2 regions of the Paenarthrobacter aurescens genome follow, and region 2 is predicted to be linked to the other one. Evidence: riboswitches for the same ligand, from Rfam matches in the RefSeq annotation. Region 2 holds a riboswitch; the other holds the start of a gene.
The links. Region 2 has a riboswitch for cyclic di-AMP ahead of ABI796_RS03855 (hypothetical protein). Riboswitches for the same ligand answer to the same signal wherever they lie in the genome.

Region 1 (4,913 bases), 230 kb from region 2:
GCGATGGATGCTCCGAGCCCACTGGAAGCTGCAGGAGCTGCTGGAGCCGGAGCGGGAGTTGCGTTGCTGACGGCGACCGTGGCGTTTGCTGCCGGGGCAGCCTTGGCGGCAACCGTGGTTGCTTCCTTGGCTTCAACCTTTGCAGGGGCTTCTTCCACTACAACGGGAGGCGGGGCTTCAACGGTGGTGACCACGGGGCGCTCGTAAGAGATAGCCACAGTGGAGTCTGCGGCAATGGTGGCCTGGGCTACAGACTGAACGTCCAGGGCAGACGTGGACGTCGATTCACGATCAACATTGGTGTCCGCAGCGTTTGCCGCGATGCCGCTGGTCAGGACCAGGCCCGAAGCTGCGGCGATCACTGCTGCCTGGCGGCCAACGCCACCGGCGTTGGAGCTGACAGCCTTGGCAATGACGGCGAGCGAGCTGGTCTTAGGGGCCTCAGCGCGGTGCCGTGCAAGCTTGTTTGCACTGGTCATGATTTTTCTCTTTTCGTATCCGAGTGCAGTTGGGGTGCACGCGGGTAGTGGGTTGGCCGGCATTGTGGGCATGCCGCCCCACCCCGAACCGGGTTATTTCTAGCGGAGGGTGTAGAACGAGGAGGTGCCGGTGGAAGCTACGGAGTGCAGCAGCGTTCCCTGACCGGGGTTCAAAGCGCTGATCATCATGCCGTTGCCGACGTAGATGCCCACGTGGGCTCCGCCGTTCTGCATGACGAGGTCGCCGGGAGAAGGAGTGCTGGTGGGCGTCATGGCCGTCCAGGCGTTCACGCGGGGAATGCTGATGCCTGCCTGTGCGTAAACCCACTGGGTGAAGCCGGAGCAATCCCAACCGTTAGGCGTTGTTCCGCCCCAAACGTAGGGAGAGCCGATTCCGGTGTAGGCAATAGCCGCCAGGCCGGAAGCAGCTGCGCTGGCAGCCGGGTCCTTGGCCTCGGAAGACTTCGCCGTAACGGCTTCAGGAGCTTCCTCAGTGGTGGACGCGGCGCGTTCGGTTACCTGAACTGCGCGCTGTACTACCTTGGGGGCTTCCTGGGTGGCAACAGTGGGGCTCTCGAAAGAGACGGTGGCTGTTGGCTCTGCAGTGACCACTGCAGTAGCTACCAGCTGTTGGGTGCTGGAGGCTTCGGTCTTGGAAAGCTCGGCGTCCACTGCCTGTGCGGGCAATCCGGCGGTGAGGACGAGGCCTGAAGCTGCGGCCAGAACAACGGCCTGACGGCCCATGGTTCCGGCGTTGGAGGAAACAGCTTTTGAAAGCGTGTTCAACGGGTTCGTACGAACCGTTTGGGCGCGATGGCGCGCAGGGGTAGTGCGTGATGACACGTAGGTAGCCTCTCCCAATGCCTGCGAGGTGAGCTGTCGGATTCGGATGGGAGTCATCCGGCCGCGCGGCTTTCAAAGAAAGTTTTGCGACTTAACCCCAAGGCCTTCTTGCGAAGACCGGAAGTGGTTCCCCCGCCCCTGCCAGACGATTTTTGCGAACGGACCTTGAGCGGTGGCAGAGCTAGGCAATCCACTCAAGTGCATCGGCCCCCTAAAAAGCCGATGCGCTCTGTACGTTATAACAGTTCACCGCGAATGTCACATTCAGGTCACGGGGCGTCCTGCACATGCGAGAGACGACCATCAACTTCGTTTAGAGCCAGCCCATGGGGTCTACAACTTCGCCGTTGACCTGAACCTCAAAGTGGAGGTGGCAGCCGGTGGAAGCGCCCGTGGTGCCGCTCAGCGCGACGGTGTCGCCACGGTTAACGGTCTGCCCTACCTGGACAGTGAAGGACGAGAGGTGGTTGTACGTGGTTTCCAGGCCGTTTCCGTGATCGATGACCACGCGGTTGCCTCCGCCGTACTCGTGCCATCCGGCGAAAGTGACCTTGCCGGTGGCTGCTGCGTGAACCGCGGTGCCACACTGGGCTACGAAGTCCTGGCCGCGGTGGAAGTCACCGGCGCCGCCGGTCAAGGGGCTGATGCGGTAGCCGAACGGGGAAGCCGTGGCGAGCGTATCAAGGGGGCTGGCCATGGTGCCTACGGATGACGCGCGCTGGATGCTCTCGGCCGATTGGGCGCTGAGCAGTTGCTTCAGCTTTCCATCGGGGTCAGCGGCAGTGGCGACGGCGGCCCGGCTGAAGTCGATCTTGGCCGACGCTGCAGCGGAGACCTCGGGCTGGCTACCGGCAGGAGCGGCAACAGCAAGGGCGGATTCGGTTTGGCCCGATTCCGAAGTGGCCATGACGGGGCTGGTGGCGGGCAGACCGACAGTGAGGGCAAGTCCGGTGGCGGCAAGCGCAACACCGGCCTTCTGCCCTACGCCGCTGGCAGCGGCGAAGTCGGCAACCTGGCGCAACGGGCTCTTACGGCGGCGCACCTGACGCTCGGTGTCGCGTGGCCGGATCTCCGTTACGACGGTGGCTGGCCGCAGCTCAGCAGCGGGGCCCGACGCGCGGCGACGGCCCCTGACGTTCTGCGATGTCAAACTCTGTTCCTCTCTCAAAAGCCTGCGAAGTTAGCTGTCGGATTCGGGTCAGAGAGTACAAAGACCCGGTCCGCACGAAGCGCTCACGGCACACAGGTATCCCAAGAGGGACTTGAATACGTGGGCACTTCTGCTGCGGACTTCACCCCAAGGCTGCTTCTTTAGACAGCCGCTTGTGGTTCCCCCGCCTCTGCCAGTGGTGGATGACACACCTGATCCGCTGGCAGAGCTCGGCTCCGGATCAGGTAACGCTTTGGTATCAGCGCTAGTAGATAACTATAGGGGATTAAGGCCTTCGGTAATAAATTCGTTATCAACAGGAACGCGCTCAGCGCAGAAGGCCCTTATCATCATTTGCAGAAAACCGCAGGTCACACGCGCTGGAAACAGCCAAAAGTGAGGTTTGACACGGCAGCGTACAGCTCTGGTCAGTTGAGAGAGACAAACACGTGCGCGGCAACTTCCGGAGGAAGCTCCAAAGCGCCTTCAATGCCGGGAACCCGGACGGAGATGTACTCGCCAACGCGTTCCAGGGAAACACTGGCTCCAGGGCGGATCCCGCCTTCGTCCAGCTGGGTGAGGAGCTCCGGCTCCACCTGGATGGGTTCGGCGAGTCGGCTGACCACCACGCGGGAATCAGTGGCATATCCGTCCATGGCCTGCAGCAGGTTCACATCCAGCCGCGGGAAAGGCTGGCTGGCAAGGCCACCCAGCGCCTCAAGCCCGGGGATGGGGTTGCCGTACGGAGACTCCGTGGGATGTTCCAAAAGTTCATAGAGGCGGCGCTCCACGCGCTCACTCATCACATGTTCCCAGCGGCAGGCTTCATCGTGCACGTAGGCCCAATCCAGCCCGATCACGTCGGCCAGCAAGCGCTCTGCAAGGCGGTGCTTGCGCATGACTTCGGTGGCGCGCTTCCGGCCCGTTTCCGTCAGTTCCAAGTGGCGATCGTTGGACACAATCACCAGGCCATCGCGCTCCATGCGTCCGATGGTTTGGGAAACAGTGGGTCCGGAGTGCCGCAGCCGCTCGGCGATGCGGGCCCGGAGAGCCACAATGTTTTCTTCTTCAAGCTCCAAAATGGTCCGAAGATACATCTCAGTGGTATCGATCAGATCCGTCATCCAGCTCAGCTCTCCTCGAACGCAGTTCCTTGCGTAATTTCCACCGTACCGCGTCCTTGGCCAGGGTGGCGGATGTGCACCGCCGTCCTGGCGAACGCCAACCCCCAGCCTAGCTTATTTGGAATTACTCTGGATAATTCCGGTCGCATTCGGTGGGACCACATTCCACGTGGCGGACTATGACGGCGGCAGGTTCCTGCGCTTGGGCCGTGTCAGGCAGAATTGGGGGTGTCGAAGGGGCAGTTGATGCCCCATGCCACCTCCCATCTCTAGCCCGACACCCATTGGAGCGCCACGTGAGCGACAACAGCATCACCATTCCTGCCGACCTGCTGCCCAAGGACGGACGCTTCGGCGCTGGACCGTCCAAGGTTCGCCCGGAACAGATCGAGGCGTTGTCTGCAGCATCGTCCACCATCCTTGGCACCTCCCACCGCCAGGCTCCTGTGAAGAACCTCGTGGGTTCTGTTCGTGAAGGACTCAGCCAGTTCTTCCGTGCTCCGGACGGCTACGAGGTAGTCCTGGGCGTCGGCGGCTCAACAGCGTTTTGGGATGTAGCTGCGTTCGGCTTGGTGGAGAAGAAGGCACAGCACCTGTCCTTCGGTGAGTTCGGCTCCAAGTTCGCCGCCGCCACCAACAAGGCTCCCTTCCTTGATGCTTCATCCATCATCAAGGCCGAGCCCGGCACCCGGCCGGTGGCTCAGGCCGAAGCCGGCGTGGACGTCTATGCATGGCCGCAGAACGAAACGTCAACCGGCGTGGCCGCTCCGGTAAAGCGCGTCCAGGGTGCTGACGAAGGTTCCCTGGTCCTGGTTGACGCCACCTCGGCAGCGGGCGGGCTGGACGTTGACGTTTCCGAGTCGGACGTCTACTACTTCGCCCCCCAAAAGAACTTCGCCTCCGACGGTGGACTGTGGCTGGGCCTCTTCTCCCCCGCCGCCTTGGAGCGCGCCGCACGCATCAAAGCCAGCGGGCGGTGGATCCCGGACTTCCTGGACCTGCAGACCGCCATTGATAACTCCAAGCTGAACCAGACTTACAACACGCCCTCGCTGTCCACCTTGGTAACCCTGGACGCTCAGGTGCAGTGGCTCAACAGCAACGGCGGCCTGGACTTCGCCAGCAAGCGCACGGCGGATTCCGCCAACCGCATTTACTCCTGGGCCGAGGCCTCGGAGTACGCAACGCCTTTCGTCGCCAAGGCCGAAGACCGCTCCAACGTCATTGCCACCATCGACTTCGACGACTCCATTGACGCCGCAGCAATCGCCAAAGTCCTGCGCGCCAACGGCGTGGTGGACACCGAGCCGTACCGCA
Region 2 (4,913 bases):
CCTTGTTGGCGTTACGGACGGAGATGTGGACGTATCCAGATGCAACTGACATGGAGTGCTTACCTCAATGGTGAATAGCCGTCATCGCGGCTTCGAATGCTGGTTGTCCCCGCAATGAGTTTGGGGAGGGGCGCCCAACGCTGGGCTAGGGGGCGAATGCCTGAAACTTCTTGGGGTGGAAAGTTAGGCTTGCATTCGACAACAGCGGTCATCATGGCCAGCGGGTGTGCTGGACCAGGTTGCTGCGGCTGCAGGTGCTGTTGAGTTCTTGTTCACATTGGAAGTGTGCAACGTAACAAAGGCAACACGCAAGTAACAAAGCGCCGAACCGTCCACATTTTGAGACACAGGGGTCTATTGTGCTGCAAATCACAATTCCGTCGTGCCCGTAAATGAATGGCATTTCATTCGGGTTGGACGAGAAATATTCGCCTTTTTCTGAATTTTCTTCGACCATTCGGGCATGATGTGCGCCTTCATCCACACGAACAGCCCCACCGCGGAATCTCACGATCTGAAACATTTGTTGTCCAATCGAGAGCGGCCTCGCTGAACAAATTTTTCGGAAAATTCTGCTACAAGCGGTAGAAACAGCTCGCGTGTCCCGCCACCCCTGTCTCGCTAATGTTGACTTCACAGCATCCTCACAGGACCGGCAAAGCGCCGGCATACCGGCAGAACAGAGAGTTGACCCATGGCCTCCCCGCATTCCATGACCAACAATCTCCCCCAGCTGTCCCACCCGGACGGTTCCCCCATCCGCGCCCTGGTGGTGGACGATGAACCCAGCCTCGCCGAGCTCATGAGCATGGGCCTGCGCATGGCGGGATGGTCCGTGGCCGTAGCCGCCGACGGACCGGCAGCTGTGAAGCTGGCCAAGGATTTCCGCCCTGACGTCCTGGTGCTGGACGTCATGCTCCCGGGCTTCGATGGCGTGGAGGTCCTCAACCGCATCCGCAGCTTCGCTCCGGAAGTTCCCGCGTTGTTCCTCACGGCCAAGGATGCCGTGCAGGACCGGATCGTTGGGCTCGCTGCCGGTGGTGATGACTACGTGACCAAACCTTTCAGCATGGAAGAAGTCCTCCTGCGGCTCCACCGCCTGGTCCAGCGCTCCGGTGTTGCCGCCATGGACACAGCTGAGCTTGTTGTGGGCGATCTGACACTGAACGTGGATACCCGCGAAGTCACCCGGGCCGGCGAGGACATCCCGCTCACCGCCACACAGTTTGAGCTTTTGCGCTACCTCATGGAGAACCCCAAACGGGTGATCAGCAAAGCACAGATCCTTGACCGCGTGTGGGACTACGATTTCGGCGGCCAAGCCAACATCGTGGAGCTGTACATTTCCTACTTGCGCAAGAAAATCGAAGCCCACCATCCGCCCATGATCCACACCATCCGTGGCGCGGGATACGTCATCAAGCCAGCGGACTAGGCCTTGAGCACACTTTCACGGGTGACCCGGACATCCGGCCGCAGTTGGCTCAACCCGTCCACGTGGCACTTGCGAACCCGGCTGGTCCTGGTAGCCATGGCCCTGCTTGTGGCCATCTGCGCTGCCGTGGGAGTGGTCAGCTACGCATCCATGGAGATGGTGTTCAACAGGCAGCTGGACAGGCAGCTGGAGCAGGCGTCCACCCGGGCCGAAGACTTCGGCAGGCCGCCGTCGAACTTTCCCAATGCGCCGTCCGGAAGACCGGATCCGCTGGAAGCGCGCGGCCAGGCCGCGGGAACGCTCAATGCGAGGATCGACGGCACTGCAGTGCGCAGCTCGGGCCTGATTGACGCCCAAGGCAACCGCGTCTCCCTCTCAGCCGGGGACGAACAGGTTCTTCTCTCGCTCCCCACGGACCGCCCGCCTGTGGACCGGTCCCTGTCCAACGGTGATTACCGTTTGGTGGCAGTGGAAACCTCGTATGGCGATGTGATCGTGACGGGGCTGCCGCTGGCGGACAAGCAGAGTGCCCAAGCTTCCCTGGTGTGGACCATGGTTCTGGTATCGCTGGGCGGGCTGGTCATCATCGGCCTCGTGGGGACGGTCATCATCCGGCGGACCATGCGGCCCCTGGAGCAGCTCTCCGAAGTGGCCACCAAGGTTTCGCGGCTACCCCTCGACGCCGGTGAAGTGGCACTCGCGGTGCGCGTACCGCCGTCGGCCTCTCATCCCGGAACTGAAGTGGGCAGCGTTGGCTATGCACTGAACCAAATGCTGAACAACGTTGCGAGCGCCCTGGAAGCCCGCCAGAAAAGCGAAACCAGAGTGCGCCAGTTCGTGGCGGACGCGTCCCATGAGCTGCGGACTCCCCTGACGGCCATCAGGGGTTACACCGAGCTGCTGCGGATGACGGAGGATTTCACCGAGGATGGCCGGAAGTCCTTGGCGCGCATGCAAAGCCAATCAGAGCGCATGACCACCCTGGTGGAAGATCTTCTCCTGCTGGCCCGGTTGGACGAGGGCCAGCCCCTGAAGGTGGAGGACGTGGATCTCACCCAGTTGGTGATCGAGACTGTCAGTGACGAGAAAGTCATGGCACCGGAGCACGTGTGGCGGCTGCAACTCCCCGACGAGCCCGTTACGGTGCGCGGAGATGCCACTCAACTTCACCAGGTGCTGGCCAATTTGCTGTCCAACGCCCGCAAGCACACGGACCCCGGCACCACGGTGAGCACGGGCGTCACGCTGTCCGCCGATGGCAGCGCCGTGGTCACGGTGACGGATAACGGGCCCGGAATCCCGGACGAATTCCAGGGCCGGATCTTCTCCCGTTTTGCCCGCGCCGACGCAGCCCGCTCAGGCACTGAGGGCACGTCCGGACTGGGCTTGTCCATTGTGGAATCGATCGTGTTGGCGCATGGCGGTAGCGTGGAGGTGACCTCACGGCCGGGGCTCACTGAGTTCGCGCTTCGGCTCCCACCCGCATCCACCGGAGACTTGGGGCAGAACCGGCAAGGCGACTCACCGGCGTCGTGATCTCTGTTACCTAAATGTGACTTCTGCGAAAACCTCCTGTACCGTCGAAAGGGTGGGTCGCCCCAAGCAGGCCCACATCCGGGATGCGCCGAGCTCTGCCACTTCCCGGAGTCCGTTCTTTCTCCGAGGCAGAGACGGGGGACCCAGAGTCTCCGGGCCAGGCCTTTTGGCCGGTCCTTGGGGTGAAGCCGCAGCGTGATGCGCGGCCGGATGACCTCATCCGAACCCGACAGCTAACTCCGCAGGCGCTGAGAGGTAATCACACATGTCTGAACTTAACGATCAGACGCGCCCTTCCGCGCGTCACCGCGACGATATCAACGCACCGCACGGCAAGTCGCAGAACGTCCTCAAGAACGCAGCCCGCCAGGGCAAGTCCGGCCACCGCATGTCCGTTGTTGCCGGTGTTGTAGCCGCTGCACTGGGCGTTGCATCGCTGGGCACGGCCGCAAACGCTGCCCTGACCCTCCCCGAGGCGAGCCGGGTAGCCGGAACGCAGGCCGCCGCGCAGGTCAGCCCCAACAAGTCGGCCGAGATCTCCGCTTCCCTGAATGCTGCCGCTGAAAAGGGCGCAGCTGACAGGGCAACTGCCGACGCTGCCGCGAAGGCAGCTGCAGAAAAGGCAGCCGCAGAGAAGGCGGCCGCTGACCAGGCCGCTGCCGCACAGGCCGCAGCGGAGAAGGCTGCAGCTGACCAGGCTGCCGCTGAAAAGGCGGCTGCTGACGCTGCTGCCAAGCAAGCCGCCGACGCCGCTGCTGCCGCTGCCGCCGCGGAAGCCGCAGCTGCTGCTGCCGCCCCCAAGGCTGTTGACGACCCCGCTGCTGCCAAGGCCTATGCCGCGAGCATCCTGGGCAACTACGGCTGGAGCGCTGCCGAGATGACCGCTTTGAACACCCTGTGGGAGAAGGAATCCAACTGGAGGACCACTGCCACGAACGCTTCCAGCGGCGCCTACGGAATCGTCCAGTCCCTGCCGGCCGGCAAGATGGCCTCAGCTGGTGCTGACTGGCAAACCAACTACCAGACCCAGATCAAGTGGGGCCTGAACTACATCAAGGAACGCTACGGATCCCCGTCAGCTGCCCTTGGTTTCCACTTGGCCAACAACTGGTACTAAACCAGACTGTTTGAAAGCCGCGCCCGTTGCCGCTGCCCGCCCCAGTACCCACTGATGCGGAAAGCGGAAACGGGCGCGGCTTTTGCCGTTTCACAGCTACGCCTCCGGTTCGGCCTCCAGCGCGCCACGCACTGCGGCGATGGACGCAGCAACATCGCCGGCATCCGTGGTCCAGTTGCTCACGGAGATACGGAGGATTTCCCGGCCGCGCCATGACGAACCGGACATCCACACAGCCCCTTCGGCCATGAGCCGCTGGGTTACCCGGTGCGTGCGGTCATCACTGCCGAAGCTCACCGAGACCTGCGTAAACACCACATCATTGAGGACTTCCACGCCGGGAATCGCAGCCAGCCCTTCAGCCAGGGCGCGTGCGTTTGCAGCCAAGCGGTCCACCATGGCAATCACTCCGTCACGGCCCAATTGCCTGAGTGCGGCCCACACCGGTATTCCGCGGGCACGGCGGGACATCTCGGGAACCTTCTCAAAGGGGTCCCCCGGCCCGGCATCAGTGGCAATCAGGTAACTGGTGTGCACGCTGAAAGCCCGCCGCAAGGCTTCGGGGCGGGCCACAATGGCCAGGCCACAGTCGTAAGGGACGTTCAGGGTTTTATGCGCATCCGTTGCCCACGAATCAGCGTCCTCCAGGCCGGCCAGTCGCCCCCGCAGCGTTGGGCTGACAGCGGCCCACAAACCAAAAGCGCCGTCCACGTGCACCCAAGCGCCCCGATCATGGGCCACGGCTATGGCTTCCCTCATGGGATCAAAGGCCCCGGAATGGAGGTTGCCCGCTTGCAGACTTACCAAGGATGGGCCGGTTTGCTG

Region 1: another riboswitch for cyclic di-AMP. It lies ahead of ABI796_RS04900 (M23 family metallopeptidase); the one in region 2 lies ahead of ABI796_RS03855 (hypothetical protein).

What each region holds. Positions count from the first base shown of each region.
Region 1 is NZ_CP157456.1:1,019,047-1,023,959, reverse strand. It holds gene ABI796_RS04910 (NlpC/P60 family protein) at 1-479, opposite strand, end outside; gene ABI796_RS04905 (C40 family peptidase) at 579-1,322, opposite strand; cyclic di-AMP (ydaO/yuaA leader) riboswitch at 1,327-1,496, opposite strand; gene ABI796_RS04900 (M23 family metallopeptidase) at 1,636-2,472, opposite strand; cyclic di-AMP (ydaO/yuaA leader) riboswitch at 2,477-2,718, opposite strand; gene ABI796_RS04895 (metal-dependent transcriptional regulator) at 2,901-3,596, opposite strand; gene serC (phosphoserine transaminase) at 3,893-4,913, shown strand, end outside.
Region 2 is NZ_CP157456.1:787,217-792,129, reverse strand. It holds gene ABI796_RS03870 (winged helix-turn-helix domain-containing protein) at 1-52, opposite strand, end outside; gene ABI796_RS03865 (response regulator transcription factor) at 695-1,435, shown strand; gene ABI796_RS03860 (HAMP domain-containing sensor histidine kinase) at 1,439-2,971, shown strand; cyclic di-AMP (ydaO/yuaA leader) riboswitch at 3,048-3,233, shown strand; gene ABI796_RS03855 (hypothetical protein) at 3,237-4,088, shown strand; gene ABI796_RS03850 (aminotransferase class V-fold PLP-dependent enzyme) at 4,185-4,913, opposite strand, start outside.